DNA from 4 places in the Streptomyces sp. NPDC019396 genome. Region 1 is predicted to be linked to each of the others. Evidence: riboswitches for the same ligand, from Rfam matches in the RefSeq annotation. Region 1 holds a riboswitch; each other region holds the start of a gene.

Region 1 (5,120 bases):
ACCCAGAGGTCGCAGGTTCAAATCCTGTCCCCGCTACTCAAACTGAGGGCCCGGATCCAGCATCAGCTGGATCCGGGCCCTCAGTGCATGCGGCCGCCGGTACGTTCCGCACGTTCCGCACATGCCGCCGCGATACGAGCTCGGCCGTCGGGATAGGCACTTGACCTTTACGTAGCGTCAACTTCTACCGTGAAGGTCATGGAGTGGTCGATCCAGGACATCGCCAAGAAGGCCGGCACCACGAGCCGCACCCTCCGGCACTACGGGGAGCTGGGCCTGCTGGTGCCGAGCCGTATCGGCAGCAACGGCTACCGCTACTACGACCAGGACGCCCTGGTCGTACTCCAGCGGATCCTGCTGCTGCGTGAGCTCGGCCTCGGGCTGCCCGCGATCGCGGACGTCCTGGCGGGGCAGAGGGACACGGCTGCCGCACTGCGTACGCATCTGAGACTGCTCGAGCAGGAGCAGGAGCGCATCGTGCGGCAGATCGCCTCGGTGCGGACCACTCTCGACCGCACGGAGAAGGGAGAAGCACTCATGGCGGAGGAAGTCTTCGACGGCTTCGATCACACCCGGTACGAGCAGGAGGTGACCGAGCGCTGGGGCCGGGACGCCTATGAGAAGGGGGACGGCTGGTGGCGCTCACTGAGCCACGAGGAGAAGAAGGACTTCCAGGACCGTCAGGTCGCGATCGCCCGTGACTTCGCGCGGGCCCGCGAGCGCGGTCTCGCCGTGGACGGCGAGGAGGCGCAGGCGATCGCGGGGCGCCACGTCGAGTGGCTGGCGGTGACGGTCACACCGACGAAGTCGTACGTCATCGGGCTCGGCGAGATGTACGTCGCCGATCCGCGCTTCGCGAAGAACTACGACCGGTACGCGGAGGGCACGGCGGAGTTCGTGCGTGACGCGATGAAGGTGTACGCGGAGCGCCACCTGAGCGACGACTGAGACCGCTCAGCCGACCCGCGTACGTACCGCCCCTGCGGTACGGTCACCAGGAGGGCCCCCTGGTGACCATCCCCTGGTGGTGACCACGCCTTCCCCGCGCCGTAGTCCGGTTGGCCGACGGCGACTCGCCCCCCGGTGCGGCTGCGGCCAGCCTGGGTGGGACGCGGTTTTCGTCCGCGGCCGCGGGCGGACCGGGCAGGAGAGCAGTCTTGGCACAGTACGGCGGCGACGAGGGATTCCGGCGCAACACCGGCGGCCGTGTCCTCGTGCTGCTGCTGCCCTGGCTGATGATCATCGCCGGTGTGGTCTTCGACCTGTTCACCCCGGAGGCGTACCGCGCCTCGCCGCTCTTCGCCGCCGCTCCGCTGCTCGCCGCCCCCTTCTACACATGGCGCGGCACCGTGGTCGCCATGGTCGTCAGCGTGCTCACCGTGCTGGGGCTGAACGTCTACAACGGCACGGTGGGCCAGGTGCCGCCGGCCACCGAGGTCTTCACCGTGCTGACGGTGTCGGTCGTCGCCCTCTACATCAACCGCGTACTCCGCCGCAGCGGTGAGCGGCTCGCCTCCGCCCGAGTCATCGCCGAGGCGGCGCAGCTCGCTGTGCTGCCCGAGCCCGCCGAGCGGATCGGCGGGCTGCATGTGGCCGCGCGCTACGAAGCGGCGCAGGCGGACGCGTTCATCGGCGGGGATCTCTACGCCGTCCAGGACACCGTGTTCGGTGTCCGTCTGGTGGTCGGGGACGTCCGCGGCAAGGGGCTGGACGCGGTCGCGACGGTGGCGGTGCTGCTCGGGGCGTTCCGCGAGGTGGCCGATGAGGAGTCCTCGCTGGAGACGATCGCGCAGCGTCTGGAACGGGCGCTGGCCCGGGAGCACACTCGGGCGCACGGACTCGACGAGGTCGAGGGGTTCACCACGGCGGTCCTGGCGGAGATCCCGCACGACGGTGGTCGCGTCCGGATCGTCAACCGGGGCCATCCGCCGCCCATCGTGCTGTACGCGGACGGCGCGCTCGACATGCTGGAGCCGAGCCAGGACGCGCTGCCGCTCGGCATGGGGGATCTCGCCCGCTGGCCGGACCGCGCGGACGACGCGCCGTTTCCGCCGGGGGCGACGCTGCTCCTCTATACGGACGGGCTTTCCGAGGCCCGCGATCGGCACGGGACCTTCTACGATCCGCAGGCGCGGCTCGGGGGCCATGTCTTTCCCGGGCCGGACGAGCTGCTGGACACGGTCGTCGCCGATGTACGGCGGCACACGGGCGGCGGGCTCACGGACGACATGGCGCTGCTGGCGGTCGGCAGGCCGGGTGTGCGGCAGCCGGCGAGGCGCAGGACGCTGCCGGTGGTGCCCTGAGGTCTGCCCCGCCCGGAGTATGTGACGAATCGTCAGATATTCAACGGTGAACAATGTGGCGTGAGGGGCGGTCAACTCGCCCGATTCACCCACCTAGCGGGCGGTACGTCCAGGCCGAAAATCGTTAATGATCAAGTGGAACGGCTTGGAATAGAGCCTCGGCGTCTATTAACGTTCGATAACGCAGCGCGGTTGTCCCAGTCGTCGCAAGAGACGGCACCGTGCGCACGCGCCGAATCCCGCAAGGGAACCGGGGAACCACCACTTGGGGTGAATCGGGTACTTCGTGTGCCCGTAGGAGACCTTCCTGCTCCGAACCCGTCAGCTAACCCGGTAGGCGAGAAGGAAGGAAAGGAGCACGCCTCCGTGGCGTCCAACGAGCCTGCCCTCCAGGGGATTCCCACCACCGAGTGGGTCCCGACCGCCGAGTGGATCGCTTCCGACGGGGCGGAGGAGTGGAACCCGACGGAGGAGTCCGTCCGGCCGGTCCGCGGCAGGCACCGTGTCGTCAAGCAGCGGGGCGGCCTCGCCCGGAGCTCCACCGTGCTCGGTGTCGGCGTGATCGCAGCCGTCGGCGCGGGCGGCATCGCCACCGCGCAGGACAAGCCGGCCGTCTCCATCTCACTGCCCGACACCATCGCGGACAACCTCCCGGACGCCGAGTCACTGCCCGGCGTGGGCTCCCTGATATCGGGCGACGGCTCCGACGAACAGGGCGCGGACGATGCGGCGGGCGCACCGCTCACCGCGATGTCCCTCGCCACCACCACTGACACCGCAGAGCCGGTCAGCGCCCAGCAGGGCACCGCGGGCGAGGCGCTGCGCGCCCGGATCCTCCAGCAGGCCGAGCAGCAGCAGGCCAAGGTCGAGGCGGAGGCGCGGGCGGCTGCCGAGAAGGCCGCCGCGGAGAGCGCCGCGGCCGAGGCGAAGAAGCAGCAGACGGAGGCGGAGGCCAAGGCCGCCGAGGTCCAGCGCAAGGCGGAGGAGGCCGCTGAGGCCGCCCGGCTCGCCGAGCTCGCCGCGAGCTACTCACTGCCCACGTCCTCGTACACCCTCACCTCCACCTTCGGCGAGGCCGGCTCCATGTGGTCGTCCGGCTACCACACCGGTCTCGACTTCGCGGCCCCCACCGGCACCCCGGCGAAGGCCGTGCACGGAGGGACCGTCAAGTCCGCGGGCTGGTCGGGCGCGTACGGCTACCGCGTGGTGCTGGAGCTCGAGGACGGCTCCGAGGTCTGGTACTGCCACCTGTCGTCGATGACCGTCGGCGCCGGCCAGGAGGTCGGCACGGGCGACACCATCGGACGCGTCGGTGCGACCGGCAATGTCACCGGGCCGCATCTGCACCTGGAGGTGCACACCCCGTCCGGCGAAGGTGTGGATCCGGCCGCCTGGCTGCGGGACAAGGGCCTGAGCGTCTGACCCCGAGTCGCAAGAGCTGACGCCCTAGTGCCGGTAGGGGTTGTAGTCCTCGTAGTCCCGGTGCGGCGGAGGTATCCGGGCGCGCCCCGTCGCCCTCGCCGCATAGGTCAGAGCCGGTGTCGCGACATGCTTGCGCTGCCAGAGGTGATGCAGCAGCTCCTGCTCACGCGCGACGAAGTCGGGCCCTGCCGTGCCCCGGTGCGCCTGGTGCCGCAGAAAGGCCAGCGAGGTCGCGAACGTCTCGTACTCGGAAACGGCACGGGCCGCCGCGCTCCCGTGTATGCGCGCCGCCGTGTCGCGGGCCAGTGTGCGCGCCCGCATCGAGGACAGGGCGAGCGGCTCGGCGGGGGAGAGCCAGCCTGCCTCGGCGTACGCGGGAAGCTGGGACGCGATCGTGCGCAGCTCGCGCTGCCTGCTCCAGACCGCGAGCCAGGTGAGCAGTGCGAAGGCCGGCACCATGACGACTCCGTACACGAGGTAGAAGCCCCAGGGCCCGAACACCGCCGAGCCGTTCCACAGCGCGTGCATGCCGATCGCCAGGATCAGGCCCAGCAGCGGTAGCCCGGCCCTGTGCAGCTTCCGGCGCCGGGCGGTGAGCGCGGCGGCACCGAAGCCGATACCGGTCAGCACGGTGAAGAGCGGATGGGCGAACGGCGACATCACGATCCGTACGACGAACGTCGCCGCCGTGCCGGACGAGAATCCCGAGCGGCCGAACTCCTGGTCCTCCAGGAAGGCGTTGCCGAGATAGAGGACGTTCTCGGTGAAGGCGAAGCCGGTCGCGGTGAACCCGGCCACGACGACCCCGTCGACGACTCCCGTGAAGTCCTTTCTGCGGAACAGGAAGATGAGCAGCACGGAAGCCGCCTTGGCGCTTTCCTCCACGACCGGCGCGATGATCGTGGCGCCGATCGTGTCCGCCGATGTCGGATCGGCCGTGGCGGTCGCTATCCACTGGGTCGCGAAGGAGTTGGCGATGATCGCGATGAGCGCGGCGGCGCAGGCTCCCCAGGCGAAGGCGAAGAGGAGATTCCGCCAGGGCCCCGGCTCGACACGGTCCAGCCAGCGGAAGGCCGCCATCAGCAGCGGCACCGGCAGCAGTGCAAGGGCGAGGCCCACCAGGAAGCCTTCCGTGCCGGTCTGCTCGCGCACCAGTGCCAGGATGACCAGCCCGCACAGCGCGAGCAGGGTGATCACGGTCCAGGCCCGCACCGCCGCGCTGCGCCAGAAGGCCCGGCTCGGTTTGTAACGCCAGCGTGCAGGCTCCGGCACGGCGTCGAAGAGCAGCTGCTCGTCGCACGCCGGGATGGCGGGGTGGGGCGCCGTGGGGTACGGCTGCCTGCTCCGGTCGGACACCAGACGACCCTAACGACCACCACTGACAGCCGCGATGCG
Region 2 (5,120 bases), on a different contig from region 1:
CGCAGGTTCGCGGCCTGGGCGGCGCAGCAGTCGGACGACCGTCTTTCCGTGCTGTTCACACCTTGGGGAGAGGGGCTGGTCCGGTCCTGGTATCGCAGCACCCTGGTCGAGCTGTCCCGGCTGCCGCACATCCGGCGGGTCGCCATCCAGACCAACCTGAGCTGCCGCACCGACTGGCTGGCGGACGCCGACCGGGACACGCTGGCGCTCTGGTGCACGTACCACCCCGGGCAGACTCCGTACGACCGGTTCCTCCGCAAGTGCCGGGAGCTCACAGAGCGAGGGGTGCGGTTCAGCGTCGGGGTGGTCGGCTTCGAGGAGCATCTGGAGGAGGCGCGGCGGCTGCGGGCGGATCTTGCGCCCCATGTCTATCTGTGGATCAACGCGGCCGAGGGGCACACCTACACCGACGAGCAGGCCGCCCGCTGGACGGCCCTCGATCCGCTGTTCCCCTACAGCCGCCACCCCCACCGTTCGGCCGGGCTCCCGTGCCGTACCGGGGAGTCGGTGATCTCGGTGGACGGGGACGGCTCGGTGCGGCGCTGCCATTTCGTCCGCGCCCGGCTCGGCAGTCTCTACGACGGCTCCTACCGCGCGGCGCTGAAGCCCCGCGCCTGCCCGCTCGCCGTATGCGACTGCCACATCGGCTATGTCCACCTGGAGTCGCTGCCGTTGTACGACGTGTTCGCGGGCGGGGTCCTGGAGCGGATCCCCGCCCACGCGTCAGCACACGGTGGGGTGAACGGTCCCGGGCCCGGGCCGGGCCTGGGGCCTGGACTTGGTAGCGGTCCTCAGAGCGGAAGGAGGTCCGGGCGCTTCGGCACCACATGATCGCCGGAGGACTCGCCGCGCAGTCGCCTGCCGATCCACGGGACCAGGTACTCCCTGGCCCAGTGGATGTCGTCCCGACGGATCTCCAGCGCACCCCGGGGCGGCAGTGGGGGCCACTCCTGGTCCGGGTCCGCGGGGATGTCGATGCCGAGGACCTGAGCGGCGCGGAGGGCGACACGGGTGTGGCCCTCCGGGGAGAGGTGGAGGCGGTCATCGTCCCAGGCCCGGCGGTCCTGTACGGACCTGAGCGACCAGAGGTCCAGTACGGGGCAGCCGTGGCGGTCGGCGATGGCCCGTACGTGGGCGGTGTACGTAGCGATCTTGCCGCGCAGATGGCGGAGCACCGGCACCCCCCGGGTGTCGAATCCGGTGGTCACCATGACGGTGCCGACGGATGCGCGGAGGTCGGCCACTGCGCGTTCGAAGCGCTCGGCGACGTCGTCGGGGTCGGTGCCGGGCCGGATGATGTCGTTGCCCCCCGCGCAGAACGTCACCAGGTCGGGGGCGAGTTCCTTCGCCCGGGGAACCTGCTCCTCCACGATCTGGTCGAGCAGCCGGCCGCGTACGGCGAGGTTGGCGTAGCGGAAGGTGTGCTCCGGTACACGGTCGTCGAGCAGCACCGCGAGGCGGTCTGCCCAGCCGACGAACTGCTCGTCGGGCCCCGGATCCCCCACGCCCTCGGTGAAGCTGTCACCGATCGCCGCGTACGACCCGAATAGTGTGTCTGTTGTTGATCTCGAATCGTCTGCCACGTCACGACATCTTTCACCGCGCGAAGTGACCTACGCCACCGTAGGAGGGGTTGACGGGGCGTGACATAGACCACCGAGCCGGTTTCCGGCGGACGGGAATACCGGCGGCACACAGACGTCCGCCGCTCCCCGCGTCAGGTGGGGAGCGGCGGACGTCACTGACGTCACGTCAGTTGGAGGGAGTGGTTCAGAGGCTCACACCGTGCTGGCGGAGGTAGGCCAGCGGGTCGATGTCCGATCCGTAGTTCGGGGTGGTGCGGATCTCGAAGTGGAGGTGCGGACCGGTGGAGTTGCCGGTGGATCCGGAGAGGCCGATCTGCTGTCCGCCACTCACGCTCTGCCCGGCCGAGACGGAGAGGGAGGAGAGGTGGGCGTACTGGGAGTAGGTGCCGTCCGCGTGCCGGATGACGACCTGGTTGCCGTACGCGCCGGCCCATCCGGCCGAGGCGACGGTGCCGGGGCCGACGGACTTGACCGAGGTGCCGACGGAGGCGATGAAGTCGAGACCGGTGTGGTAGCCGCTGGACCACATGGCACCCGGGGTGCGGTAAGCGGTGCTGATGCCTCCGGCGACCGGAGCGGAGTAGAAGGACTCCTTGCTCTTCACGGACGGGGCCTCGGCAGCCGCGGGGGCGGCGGCCTCGACCTTGGCCTCGGCCTTGACCCTGGGGGCGGCCGGGGCGGCCTTGGGGGCATCGGCGGTACGGTCGGCCGACCGCGAGGCTCGCTCACTCTTCGCCGGCGCCTGGGCGGGGCGCTCGGTCGGCGGCGCGGCCTTCGCCGCGGTGCCGAGGGCGAGCTTCAGGCCCGGGTGGATCAGTGAGGGGTTCTCGCCGACGACCTCGCGGTTCTCGGCGTACAGCTTCTTCCAGCCGCCGCGGACTTGCTGCTCTTCGGCGATCTTGGACAGATAGTCGCCGGACACGACCGTGTAGGTCCTGGGCGGCTTCGCAGCGGCCACCGACTGCGGGGCGGCGGCCTGTCGGGCGACTGCGGCGGTGTGCTCGGCGGTGGCCGCGGGAGCGGACTTCCCCGTGGCGTGCGCCGCGCCTGCGGCGCCGATGAGCGGGAGTGCGATGGCGGCGCCACCGGTTCCCGCGGCGACGAATCCGCGAGCGAGCGGGCTGGTCTTGGGTCGGCGGTGCTTACCCCGTCCGGGCATGGCGAATTCCTCTCCGGCGCCTGCGAGGTGAGCTGTCGGGTTCGGGCTGGAGCTGCCCGGCCGTGCGATGGCACGGCTACACCCCGAGCCGTCCGGAATCCCGGGACGGCGACTTACCTGGGTCCCCCGCTCCTGCCACGCGTGGGTGTGTGCGGAATTCCGGACGGCGGCAGGATTCGGCGGTCCGACCGGATTGCGGCGACCGTAGGCGAGTCGGGCGAGCGGTACAAGCAGTCCTATTCGGTCGGCATTCACCCGTGCGATATCAACGGGGATTTTCCGGTCACCCTGCGTGGATTACGGATCTTTGATTGCCTTATACGCAAAGGGGTTTGATGGGGAGACACGGCAACGGACCGTCACGAATATGATCCCGCTCACGACGGGAATCCCATCTCATTCCTTACCGGTGCACCCTTCCCCAATTCATCAAATCGGACAGAACCGGCATTAACCTCAGACAGACCCACTTCGGGCAGGGTGATTTCCCGAGGAATCCATGTCGTATGGTCAGGTGCACGCCGTCGTCGGCGCGCGACGCCAACCGCAGACACGGAGGAGCCCCCGTGACGCAGCAGCTGCCCCAGGTCCCTTCGACCGAGCCCGAGCTCTCGGGCGTGCGCAACTTCCGGGACGTGGGCGGTCTGCCGACCGTGGACGGGCGCCGGGTGCGGCACGGCAGACTGTTCCGCAGCGGTCACCTCGCCCACGCCACCGCCGACGACGCGGTGTTCCTCGCGTCCCTGGGGCTCCACACGATCTTCGACTTCCGCAACGCGGCCGACCACAAGCTCGAGGGGGCCGACGTCGAGCTGCCCGGAGTGCGGAACGTGAACATCCCGCTCAGCGACCCCGCCGACGGCGCCGAGTTCTGGATGATGGTGCGCGACGGCAATCTCGAACAGCTGCGCTCGATCCTCGCCGACGGCAAGGCGGCCGGCCGGATGTCCGACTCGTACCGGAAGATGATCAAGGAGCGGACCGAGGAGCACAGCAGCGTGCTGCACTCCCTCGCCGAGGACAGTGTCCCCGCCCTGATGCACTGCGCCGCGGGCAAGGACCGCGCGGGCCTGTCGATCGCGATCTCCCTGCTCGCGGTGGGCGTCGAGCGGGACGCCATCGAGGCCGACTACCTGAAGTCGAACGATCCGCACCGCCGCTACAAGGTGCGCCGCAGCGACACCTCGTCCGCCGGCATGTCCCCCGAGGTCATGGACCTGCTCAACCCGCTCTTCGATGCCCGCGCGGAATACCTGGCGGCGGCCTTCGAGACCATCGAGGAGACCTGGGGCGGCCCCGAGCGCTATCTCTCCGAGGGGCTCGGCATCGCGCCCGAGACCCGGGAGCGGCTGCGCGACCGTCTGCTGGACGGCGCGGCCTGATACCTCCGCGCGCCCCCGGCCTCACTGCCCGCCGACCGTGAACAGCAGGTAGAGGAACGCCGCGAACAGGTGGCCCGCGACCAGGTAGGCGAACAGCCGGACGGCCAGGCCTAGCGGGAACTTCTGGTCGCTCGGCGAGGACTTCTCAAGTGCATCGGGCATGCGGGTCTCCTCAGGTGTGCGGTCGCGCGTGCGGATCGGGGCTCTGGAGCAGGGTGTGGACGAACAGCAGCTCGACCCCGCCTGGTGTGGCGGAGGCGATACGGTGCGGGGTGAGCGAGTCGAAGTGCGCGCTGTCCCCCGGGGCGAGCTCATGGACGGTGTCCCCGAGGCCCAGCCGGAGCCGGCCGTCCAGGACGTAGAGCCACTCCTCACCCGGATGGACCCGCACCAGATCACCCTGGGCCCCGTGGGGCACCCGCACCCGCAGGGCCTGCATGGCGCGGCCCCGGCCGCCGGCCTGCCGGTAGCTCCAGCCGTCGGCCTCAGCGGGTCCCATCCCGCCACCGCGGATGACGGAGTCGCGTTCCGGTGGGTGCTCACCGAGCAGCTCTGCGACGGTCGTGCCGTAGATCCTCGCGAGGGCGAGCAGCATCGGGAGCGAAGGCTGCCGATGGCCGGTCTCCAGCCGGGAGAGATGCGCGGGTGACAGGCACGCACGCCGGGCGGCTGCCTCCAGGGTGAGACCGCGGCGGCGGCGAAGGTCGCGCAGCCGCGGGGCCATATCGGGCAGCTCGCCCACCGGCTGCCCCGGAGGCTCTGAGGCGGAAGGACTCATGCGTCCATTGCGCCAGGATCTTCCCTCTGGGGCAAATTTCTTGCCTCAGAGGCAAAGCGGCTCCCGGGGACGCTAGCGCTGGGCCACAGCCTGCTTCACCAGCGTCCTGCCGAAGTCCCACATCAGCCCGCCGCCCCCGTGCGCCTCGTCCATCACGGCGGTGAACGCCGCAACGAACCGGTCGACCTCCGCCTCTCCGATGACCAGCGGTGGAA
Region 3 (5,120 bases), on a different contig from region 1:
CGCCTACGGCAACATGGCGATCGTCACGGCCGCTGACGGCACGGAGACCTGGTACTGCCACCTCAGCAGCACCAAGATCCGCTCAGGATCGGTCAAAGCCGGTGACGTCATCGCCTTCTCCGGCAACTCGGGCAATTCCACCGGCCCGCATCTGCACTTCGAGGTACGTCCGGGCGGCGGTTCCGCGATAAACCCGCTGTCGTGGCTGCGCGGCCACGGTCTCGACCCGACCTGATCCGGCACAGACGTAGGCGGACGTACGACGCCCCGCGCTCCGCCTCCGCCCCTTCGGGGTGCGGCTTTCACCGCACCCCGGCCCCTCTCGCTACAGCTTCTCGACCGGCGCGTACCGCAGTAGCAGCCGCTTCGGTTTGGTGTCCCCGAAGTCGATCGTCGCCTGGGCGTCCGCGCCCAGTCCCGTCACCGCCATCACCGTGCCGAGACCGAACTGGTCGTGTGTCACCCGGTCTCCGACCGCCAGCGCGATGACGGGCTTGTCAGCCGCCCGCCTGGTCGCGAATCCAGAGGGGCCGGAACGCGACCGGGACGAGGAGAGCGAGGAGGTGATCCCGGAGACCGGACCCGCCGGGGCGGCCATCGGTCCCGTCCGCTTCCATTCCAGATGCGCGTCCGGGATCTCCTCCAGAAAACGGGACGGCGGGTTGTACGAGGGCTGGCCCCAGGCGCTGCGCATCGACGAGCGGGTCAGATAGAGCCGCTCACGGGCTCGGGTGATCCCCACATACGCCAGCCGCCGCTCCTCCTCCAGCTCCTTGGCCTGGCCGAGCGCCCGCATGTGCGGGAAGACCCCGTCCTCCATGCCGGTGAGGAACACGACGGGGAACTCCAGGCCCTTCGCCGTGTGCAGCGTCATGAGGGTGATGACTCCGCTGCCCTCCTCGTCCTCGTCCGGGATCTGGTCGGAGTCCGCGACGAGTGCGACCTGCTCCAGGAACTCGGCGAGCGTGCCGGAACCCTCGTCGGCCCCCCGCTCCTGCTCGAATTCGAGGGCGACCGCCGCGAGCTCCTGGAGGTTCTCGATACGGGTCTCGTCCTGCGGGTCGGTGGATGCCTGGAGCTCGGCCAGGTATCCGGTGCGCTCCAGCACCGCCTCGAGGACGGTGGCGGGGCCCGCGCCCGATTCGACGATCGTGCGCAGCTCCTCCATCAGCGTGTTGAAGCGCTTCACGGCATTGGCCGAACGGGCCGCCATGCCGTACGCCTCGTCCACGCGCCGCAACGCCTGCGGGAAGGTGATCTTCTCGCGCAGCGCGAGGGCGTCGATCATCGCCTCGGCGCGCTCGCCGATACCGCGCTTGGGGACGTTGAGGATACGGCGCAGCGGGACGTTGTCCTCGGGGTTGGCGAGGACCCGCAGATAGGCGAGGACGTCCCGGACTTCCTTGCGCTCGTAGAAGCGCACTCCTCCGACGACCTTGTAGGGCAGGCCGACGCGGATGAAGATCTCCTCGAAGACACGGGACTGGGCGTTGGTCCGGTAGAAGACGGCGACATCGCCCGCCTTGGCCTCGCCCGCGTCGGTCAGCCGGTCGATCTCGTCGGCGACGAACTGCGCCTCGTCGTGCTCGGTGTCCGCGACATAGCCGGTGATCTGCGCTCCGGCGCCGGCGTTCGTCCAGAGGTTCTTGGGACGACGGCTCTCGTTGCGCTCGATGACGGCGTTGGCGGCGGAGAGGATCGTCTGGGTGGAGCGGTAGTTCTGCTCCAGCAGGATCGTGGTGGCGTCCGGATAGTCCTCCTCGAACTGGAGGATGTTGCGGATCGTGGCGCCGCGGAAGGCGTAGATCGACTGGTCGGCGTCACCGACGACGCACAGCTCGGCGGCCGGCAGGTCCTCGTATCCCTCGCCGACCAGCTCGCGCACCAGGGTGTACTGGGCGTGGTTGGTGTCCTGGTACTCGTCCACCAGGACGTGCCGGAAGCGGCGCCGGTAGTGCTCGGCCACGTCCGGGAACGCCTGGAGCAGATGAACGGTGGTCATGATGATGTCGTCGAAGTCCAGGGCGTTGGCCTCGCGCAGCCGCGCCTGGTACATCCGGTACGCCTCGGCCAGCGTCTTCTCGAAGCCTCCCCCGGAGCCTCCGGCCTGGGAGGTGCCCCCGGCCACCTGATCGGCGAAGGCCTCCTCGTCGATCAGCTCGTTCTTGAGGTTCGAGATCTTGGCGCTGAACGACTTCGGCGGGAACTTCTTCGGGTCGAGGTCGAGATCGCGGCACACCAGGGCCATCAGCCGCTTCGAGTCGGCGGCGTCGTAGATCGAGAACGACGAGGTGAAGCCGAGCTTCTTGCTCTCGCGGCGCAGGATGCGGACGCAGGCACTGTGGAAGGTGGAGACCCACATCGCGTTGGCACGGGGGCCGACGAGCTGCTCGACCCGCTCCTTCATCTCGCCCGCGGCCTTGTTGGTGAAGGTGATGGCCAGTATCTGCCCTGGGTGGACATTGCGGGTCGCCAGCAGGTGGGCGATCCGGTGGGTCAGCACCCGCGTCTTTCCGGAACCCGCTCCGGCCACGATGAGCAGCGGCGAGCCGGTGTGGGCGACGGCGGCGCCCTGCTGTTCGTTCAGGCCTTCCAGCAGCGCGACGGGGTCCACGGCCGGGCGCGGCACACCACTGCGGTAGTACTCGTCCCTGGTCGGAGGCACGTCGAAGCGACCCCCGAAGAGGTCGTGCGGGACGTCCTCGGCGGGGGCGTGCTCGTCGGGCTCCGGAGGCGGGGGCTCCTCCGAGGCTGCAGAGCGCTGGAGGCCGGCCAGGAAGCTGTCGTCAAAGAGGCTGCTCATCGCTCTACGAGTCTAGGCCGCCGCACTGACAGCCCGCCGCCGCCTTCGCCTGAATCACGCGTCGCGATCACGCCAATCCAGCTCGTCACATTCCGTGAAGTCGCGGCCACGACACGCCAAGGTAACGGAAATGTATCGGACATAATGCGCACCGACCTTCACACGAGCGCCACAGTTTGGCTAGCGTGCTCGCCAAGGCAGCCCGTACCCCCGCGGCGACCAACGCCAATCGGGCAGCTCGCGCCGAATCCGACCATTCCGCAAGGAAGGTGAGGAACCGGGGACCCAACTCTTTTGTGCCCACCGGCACAAGAGGGGCCCCACCGGGGTGAATCGGGCCACGTTCAGCAAGGCCCGTAGGACAACCTTCCGTTCCGTCCGAACCCGACAGCTAACCCGGTAGGCGGCAAACGGAAGGAGATGCCTGCCTTGGCATCGCATCGCAAGGCGCGTGCCCTTACGGGTACACGTACGAAGAATCCCGCCGTCGGGTTCACGACGGCAGCCATCGCGGGCGTCACCCTGCTGTCCACGCAGAGCGCCCGGGCCGAACCGCAGCCCAGTGTCGAAGAGGTCCAGAAGAAGGTCGACGACCTCTATCGCCAGGCCGGAACCGCGACCCAGCAGTACGACCGCGCCAAAGAGGAAACGACGCAGCAGCGCCGCGAGGTGGACCAGCTCCTCGACAACGCCGCGGAGCGCACGGAGTCCCTGAACGAAGCCCGTCGCGCACTCGGCTCGTACGCCGCCGCCCAGTACCGCACCGGAACGGTCACACCGACCGCCGCGCTGCTCCTCGCGGACAGCCCGCAGGAGTACTTCGACCAGACGCGCCTGATGGACCGGCTGTCCGAAGAACAGCGTGAAGCCGTCACCGACTTCGAGGAGCAGCGGTCTGCGGCAGCGGAGCAGCGCGTGGAGGCGACCAGGAGCCTGGAGAAGCTCAGCGACTCACAGGCATCGCTGCGCACCACCAAGGAGACGGTGCAGCGCAAGCTCGCCGAGGCACGGGAGCTGCTGTCGAAGCTGACGGCGGAGGAGAAGGCACGGCTCGCGGAACTGGAGCGTCAGCGGGAGCAAGAGGCACACCGCAAGGCGGAGGCGAAGGCCAGGGCCGAGGCAGAGGCCAGAGCGGAGGCCGAGGCCCAACGCCGGGCACAGCAGGAGCAGCAGGGCACGGGGACCGGCGCGGGCACCTCCGCCGGCTCGTACGCCGCCAAGGCGCAGCAGGTGCTGTCCTTCGCCCGCAGCCAGATCGGCAAGCCCTACGTCTGGGGCGCGACCGGACCCAGCTCCTACGACTGCTCCGGCCTCACCCAGGCCGCTTGGCGCGCGGCCGGTGTCGATCTGCCCCGCACCACCTGGGACCAGGTCGAGGTGGGACAGCGGGTCGCGGCGAAGGACCTCGTCCCCGGCGACCTCGTGTTCTTCTACGACGACATCAGCCACGTCGGGATCTACATCGGCAACGGGCAGATGATCCACGCCCCGAAGCCGGGCGCGAACGTCCGCGAGGAATCGATCTACTACATGCCGATCTACGGGAGCGTGCGCCCGGCCTGAGCGGGATCCGGCCCGGCACGGCGTTCCCCGGCACGGCGAGCGGCGCCGCGGCCCCGTCGATCGGGGTGACCTGGCCGCTGCGTGCGGGCCGAACGCATGAGCGCGAAGAACCCCGCCAGGGACGACCTGGCGGGGTTCGGCTTCACCGGGCTGCCGGGATCACTCCCTGTTCAAGGCAGCTCGCAGACAGGCGATCAGATCGCCGGTCGGCACCTCGGTCCACGTGGCCCCGGGCACCCCCACGCGCATGACCTCATGGCGCTCCTCGTCCAGCTCGTGCACCAGGACCTGACGGCTCGTTCCGTCCAACGGATCCACCCGCAGCCGGACGGCCCCGTGCGAGACAGTCGGGAACATGTTCCGCAGCACGTCATCCGCATGGAGGCGACGCAGAAGGTTCCACTGTCCTCGGTGGGAATCGGACGACAGGAGGTCGGACCACTGCGAGGAAGTGGGCTCCCCGCTGTCGAGCGCCCTGGCGAACTCGTCGAGCTCCATGAACGTGAACCTCGCCGCCAGTTCTTCGAGCGGCACACCCTCCCGCCATGCGGCGACCGCCTCCGCGAGCAATCCGAGATCGTCCGTCGAGCCGAGCTGCCAGGTGAACCCGGGAATGTGGACGCGCATCCGGAACAGTCGCTCATCGGCCACGGGATCGACTGACACGACCCCCCTCGCCGTCTCGACGCTGATCGCGTCGACGTCCCAGGGTGAGAGCCCGATGTCGCATCCGCGCAGTTCCGCTGCCTCCTTC
Region 4 (5,120 bases), on a different contig from region 1:
CCGGCACCCGCTCGGCGGGTACCGCCACGACCGCGAGGTCGACGGGCTCCCCGATCTCCGCGAGCGTCCGGAAGGCGGGCACGCCGTCCAGGCCGGGCACGTGGCCCGGATCGTGCATGCCCTGCGTGTCCTGCGAGACCTCCGCGCGCTGAGCACCCTGCGCGTCCTGCGCCAAGGCCCGGTTCACCGCGTACAGCCGTCCGGTGTAACCGGATTCCACGAGATTGCGCAGTGCGGCACGGCCCACGCCACCCGGTGCCCGGCCGGCGCCGATCACCGCCACCGAACCGGGGGCCAGCAGGCGCTGCACGGAGCGCGCCTCGGCGCGCTGCTCGCGCGCCCGCTGGACGGCCAGTGACCGGGCGGTCGGCTCCAGGTCCAGCGTCAGCCGGACGGCTCCGTCCTCGAAGCTGCGCTTCTGGGTGTAGCCGGCGTCGGTGAAGACCTTGATCATCTTGCTGTTCGCCGGCAGCACCTCCGCCGCGAACCGCCGGATCCCCCGCTCACGGGCGACCGCCGTGATGTGCTCGAGGAGCGCGGACGCGACGCCCCTCCCCTGGTGCGCGTCCTGGACGAGGAAGGCGACCTCGGCCTCGTCGGCGGGCGCCGATGCCGGCCTGCCGTTCGCGTCGATCCGGTCGTAGCGCACGGTGGCGATGAACTCGCCGCCCACCGTCGCCGCCAAGCCCACCCGGTCCACGTAGTCGTGGTGGGTGAACCGGTGGACGTCCTTGGTGGACAGCCGGGGGTAGGGCGCGAAGAAGCGGTAGTACTTGGACTCGTCCGAGACCTGTTCGTAGAAGCTCACGAGCCGCTCGGCGTCCTGCGTGGTGATGGGCCTGATGCGTGCGGTGCCACCGTCACGCAGCACCACGTCGGCTTCCCAGTGGTCGGGGTACGCGTGGTCCGACGGGGTCTGCATGGGCCCAGACTACGACCCGGGCCCCGGTCGCGAAGCCCGTAAGCCGGGTGCAGTCTGAGGTCACCCCCAGACTGAGGAGGCATCACCATGGCTGAGCGCCGCGTCCATGTCGGCTGGGCCGAGGGCCTGCACGCCCGCCCCGCTTCGATCTTCGTCCGCGCCGCCACGGCCGCGGGCATTCCGGTCACCATCGCCAAGGCCGACGCCAGCCCGGTCAACGCCGCCTCGATGCTGGCGGTGCTCGGCCTCGGCGCGGAGGGCGGCGAGGAGATCGTGCTCGCCTCCGACGCGGACGGCGCCGAGGCGGCACTGGACCGGCTGGCGAAGCTGGTGGCCGAAGGACTTGAGGAACTGCCCGAGACCGTGTGAATTGGCGCAGCATTTATGAAGAGGATCGCCACCGGAATACCGGGAGCACCAAGGCACAGCAATTCACGCCTGGGGGCACACCCCCCGGAAATCGTTTATTGAACCTCTTTTGTATACGGCACCTGTGTTAATCACGCGCGCTCGCTGTGTTTACGGGATGTTGCGAAACCCTCACCGCCGGGCGCGGCGGCGGAATACGCAGCCGGTGCGCCCTGGCCGTCCGCTCCGCGTGCACCGCGGTGAGCGCCCGCGCGCGCTCCGCGTCCCCGCGCGCCACCGCGTCCACGATCGCCGCATGCTCGGACCAGCACTCCATCGGCTGGACCGGCTGCTCGACCGCGTACATCCAGGCGATCTTGTACCGCAACTGGGTGAGCAAGGTGATCAGCCCGGGGCTGGCGGACGCCTGGGCCAGCGTCTCGTGGAACCAGCCGCCCAGTGACCGCAGATCCTCGCCCTGGCCGCCGCGAGCCCGCTCCCGGCCCAGTCTTACCAGGCCGCGCAGCACCTTCAGATGGGCCTCGGTACGCCGCTGCGCGGCCCGGGCAGCACCGAGCGGCTCCAGCAGCACGCGGGTCTCCAGAAGGTCGGCGGCCTCCTGCCTGGTGGGCTCGGCGACACACGCGCCGGCGTGCCGGCGGGACACCACGAAGCCTTCGGACTCCAGGGTGCGCAGCGCCTCGCGCACAGGGACGCGCGAGACGCCGTAGCGACGGGCCAACTGCTCCTCGGCGAGCCGGCTGCCACGCTCCAGGACCCCGGACACGATGTCGTCGCGGATTGCCGTGCATACCGAGCGCGCAGGAATGCGCATACCGAACCTCCGCCTAAATCCGCTGCATCCGCTCACTCCGCGCGAGATCCAGTCGATCAGTCGAGCGACGTCTGTTCGGTGACTCTATGACAATGGGACGGAATTCCGATGGCCCGCTCCGGTCCATGGATATCTTTTGGCCGGAAAATGCCGAAGGCTCCGGCCGGTCTCGATGACCGGGCCGGAGCCTTCGTGCTCCGCGCGCCGTGGGACCGCGCGCGGATCGGAGCTTCGCCTGCCGCGTTGCGGTTCGGTCAGACCTTGACGCCGTGGCCGCGCAGATAGGCCACCGGGTCGATGTCCGAGCCGTACTCGGGGCTCGTACGGGCTTCGAAGTGGAGGTGCGGGCCGGTGGTGTTGCCGGTGGAGCCGGACAGTCCGAGCTGCTGGCCCGGGGTGACCCGCTCGCCGACGGAGACGCTGATGGACGAGAGGTGGCCGTACTGGGTGTACGTGCCGTCGTTCATCTTGATCACGACGTTGTTGCCGTACGCGCCACCCCAGCCGGCCTCCACGACGGTGCCCGTGCCGACCGCGACGACCTTGGACCCGGAGGAGGCGTGGAAGTCGATGCCGGTGTGGCTGCCCGAGGACCAGATGGCCCCGCCCGAGTGGTAGTCGGTGCTGACATAGGACCCGGCGACGGGAAGGTTGTACGACAGCAGGCGCTTGCGCTCGGCCTCACGGGCGGCGCGTTCCTCGGCATCCCGGGCGGCCTTGACCCGGAGCTCGGCGTTGCGCTTCGCGTCGGCTTCGGCCTTGGCCTTGGACGCGGCGAGGTCCGCCTCTTCCTGCTGGACGTCGGCCTGGGCGCCGACCTGCTTGGCGAGCGTGTCGCCGACGATGACCACCTGGTTCAGACCGGTGTCCTCGACGGAGGGGCTCTCCGGCTCGGCGGCGAGGGCGGGTGAGGCGAGGGTTCCGACGACGCCGGTGGTGGCCAGCGCCGCGGCCCCGGCGATGCCCGCACGCTTGCGCGTCAGCCGGCTCGGACCACGATGCTTCCCGGTGGCACGGGTGAACGCCATGAAGTGGCTTGTCCTTTCCTTCCTTCTCGCCTACCGGGTTAGCTGACGGGTTCGGAGCAGGAAGGTCTCCTACGGTCCCCCTCCACGCGGATGCGCGAAGGCGTACCGATTCACCCCACGGGACTTGTGGGTCCCCGGCTCCCCAGGCTTGCGCCCGACGGGGACTCGGCGATAGCTGCCCGTTGCCGCAGGTGCGGCGCATATCAACGAGCGGACAGTGCAGAAGACGCTAAGCCGATCTTCGGCCAATCACCAAATGAACACGAGATTTTGTCGCACATCCCACAGGGCAGACAGGCAGCCTCTCCAACAAAACGGACAAACGGGCAGGTGCGGAGAGGGATGAACGGGCAAAGAGAAGGGCCCCGTTGAGCATGCGCCAACGGGGCCCGTGCAGGTCCTCACCCGCGGATGCCTCCTGGCTCCACGGACCTTCGGCTCACTCCCGTCAATCAGCCGGTGACAATGGTCACTTCGCCGATTCCGAGCGCCTTGACCGGCTCCTCGATCTCCGCGGCGTCACCGACGAGGACCGTGACAAGCCGATCCACCGGGAAGGCGCTGACGACCGCGGCGGTCGCCTCGACGGTGCCGGTGGCGGCCAGCCGGGCATACAGCTGTCCCTGGAAGTCGTCCGGGAGACCCTGCTCCACCTGGTCGGCCAGCGTGCCGGCGACGGAGGCGGCGGTCTCGTACTTCAGCGGGGCGACACCCACCAGGTTCTGCACAGCCACATCGCGCTCGGCGTCCGTGAGGCCCTCGGCGGCGAGCGTGCGCAGCACCGTGACGAGATCCTGGAGCGCCGGGCCGGTGTTCGGGGTGTCGACGGAGCCGCTGATGGCGAGCGTGGCCGCGCCGGTGGCACCACCCGGGGCCGCGGGGGCGGCCGAGCGCAGCACCTGGGCGAAGGCCCGCACTCCGTAGGTGTAGCCCTTCTCCTCGCGCAGGACGCGGTCCAGGCGCGAGGTGAGGGTGCCACCCAGGCAGTAGGTGCCGAGGACCTGGGCCGGCCAGACGCTGTCATGGCGGTCCGGCCCGATGCGGCCGATGAGCAGCTGGGTCTGAACGGCGCCGGGACGGTCGACGATCACGACACGGCCCGTGTCGTCGGCGGTGATCGGCGCCATGAGGCGGGGCTCGCCCGCGCTGCCGGTCCAGGCGCCGATGGTGTCGGCCAGCACGGCGTCCAGATCGACGTCGGCGAGGTCACCGACGATCACGGCCGTGGCGGTGGCGGGCCGCACATGGGCCTCATAGAAAGCCCTGACGGCAGCGGAGTCGATGCCTGCCACGGTCTCTTCGCTGCCCTGACGGGGCCGCGACATCCGCGAGGACGCCGGGAAGAGCTGCTTGGCCAGCTCCTTGGCGCCGCGGCGGGCCGGGTTCGCCGTCTCGTGCGGGATCTCGTCGAGCCGGTTGCGTACGAGCCGCTCGACCTCACTGTCCGCGAACAGCGGCGCCCTCAGGGCCTCGGCCAGCAGGCCCATGGCCTTCGGCAGCCGGGAGACCGGCACTTCGAGCGAGAGGCGGACGCCGGGGTGGTCGGCGTGTGCGTCGAGGGTGGCGCCGCAGCGCTCCAGCTCGGCGGCGAACTGCTCCGCCGTGTGTTTGTCGGTGCCCTCGGAAAGCGCTCGGGCCATGATCGTGGCCACGCCGTCGAGGCCCTCGGGCTCCGCGTCCAGAGGAGCGTCGAGGAAGATCTCAACGGCCACGACCTGCTGGCCGGGGCGGTGGCAGCGCAGCACCGTCAGTCCGTTGCCGAGCGCGCCGCGCTCGGGCGCGGGGAAGGCCCACGGCCGGGCCAGCCCGGGCTGCGGCTGCGGGTGGAAGTCCATGGTCACGGCAGCCTCGGTCACTGTCCGGCCCCCTCTGCGTCGTCGGCGTCGTCGTTGTCCTCTGCCGCGGCGGCAGCGGCGGCTGCGGGCTCGTACACCAGCACCGCGCGGTTGTCCGGCCGCAGCCGGGCCTGAGCGACGGCCCGCACCTC

The links. A riboswitch is a leader RNA that binds a small molecule or an ion and turns the genes downstream of it on or off. The one in region 1 is predicted to bind cyclic di-AMP.
Region 2: another riboswitch for cyclic di-AMP. It lies ahead of ABZ532_RS09020 (LysM peptidoglycan-binding domain-containing M23 family metallopeptidase); the one in region 1 lies ahead of ABZ532_RS09905 (M23 family metallopeptidase).
Region 3: another riboswitch for cyclic di-AMP. It lies ahead of ABZ532_RS07330 (NlpC/P60 family protein); the one in region 1 lies ahead of ABZ532_RS09905 (M23 family metallopeptidase).
Region 4: another riboswitch for cyclic di-AMP. It lies ahead of ABZ532_RS13235 (M23 family metallopeptidase); the one in region 1 lies ahead of ABZ532_RS09905 (M23 family metallopeptidase).

Annotation. Positions count from the first base shown of each region.
Region 1 covers NZ_JBEYBS010000007.1:19,619-24,738, reverse strand. The annotation lists tRNA gene ABZ532_RS09920 (tRNA-Met) at 1-36, shown strand, start outside; gene ABZ532_RS09915 (MerR family transcriptional regulator) at 199-948, shown strand; gene ABZ532_RS09910 (PP2C family protein-serine/threonine phosphatase) at 1,158-2,303, shown strand; cyclic di-AMP (ydaO/yuaA leader) riboswitch at 2,524-2,658, shown strand; gene ABZ532_RS09905 (M23 family metallopeptidase) at 2,700-3,725, shown strand; gene ABZ532_RS09900 (PrsW family intramembrane metalloprotease) at 3,750-5,081, opposite strand.
Region 2 covers NZ_JBEYBS010000006.1:108,232-113,351, reverse strand. The annotation lists gene ABZ532_RS09030 (STM4011 family radical SAM protein) at 1-831, shown strand, start outside; gene ABZ532_RS09025 (SGNH/GDSL hydrolase family protein) at 792-1,583, opposite strand; gene ABZ532_RS09020 (LysM peptidoglycan-binding domain-containing M23 family metallopeptidase) at 1,771-2,745, opposite strand; cyclic di-AMP (ydaO/yuaA leader) riboswitch at 2,750-2,903, opposite strand; gene ABZ532_RS09015 (tyrosine-protein phosphatase) at 3,312-4,127, shown strand; gene ABZ532_RS09010 (DUF6126 family protein) at 4,149-4,289, opposite strand; gene ABZ532_RS09005 (XRE family transcriptional regulator) at 4,300-4,905, opposite strand; gene ABZ532_RS09000 (aspartate aminotransferase family protein) at 4,978-5,120, opposite strand, start outside.
Region 3 covers NZ_JBEYBS010000005.1:75,464-80,583, reverse strand. The annotation lists gene ABZ532_RS07340 (M23 family metallopeptidase) at 1-235, shown strand, start outside; gene pcrA (DNA helicase PcrA) at 326-2,803, opposite strand; cyclic di-AMP (ydaO/yuaA leader) riboswitch at 3,035-3,225, shown strand; gene ABZ532_RS07330 (NlpC/P60 family protein) at 3,224-4,366, shown strand; gene ABZ532_RS07325 (hypothetical protein) at 4,526-5,120, opposite strand, start outside.
Region 4 covers NZ_JBEYBS010000009.1:155,260-160,379, forward strand. The annotation lists gene ABZ532_RS13220 (GNAT family N-acetyltransferase) at 1-922, opposite strand, end outside; gene ABZ532_RS13225 (HPr family phosphocarrier protein) at 1,010-1,291, shown strand; gene ABZ532_RS13230 (GntR family transcriptional regulator) at 1,419-2,105, opposite strand; gene ABZ532_RS13235 (M23 family metallopeptidase) at 2,360-3,133, opposite strand; cyclic di-AMP (ydaO/yuaA leader) riboswitch at 3,146-3,314, opposite strand; gene ABZ532_RS13240 (pitrilysin family protein) at 3,586-4,989, opposite strand; gene ABZ532_RS13245 (pitrilysin family protein) at 4,986-5,120, opposite strand, start outside.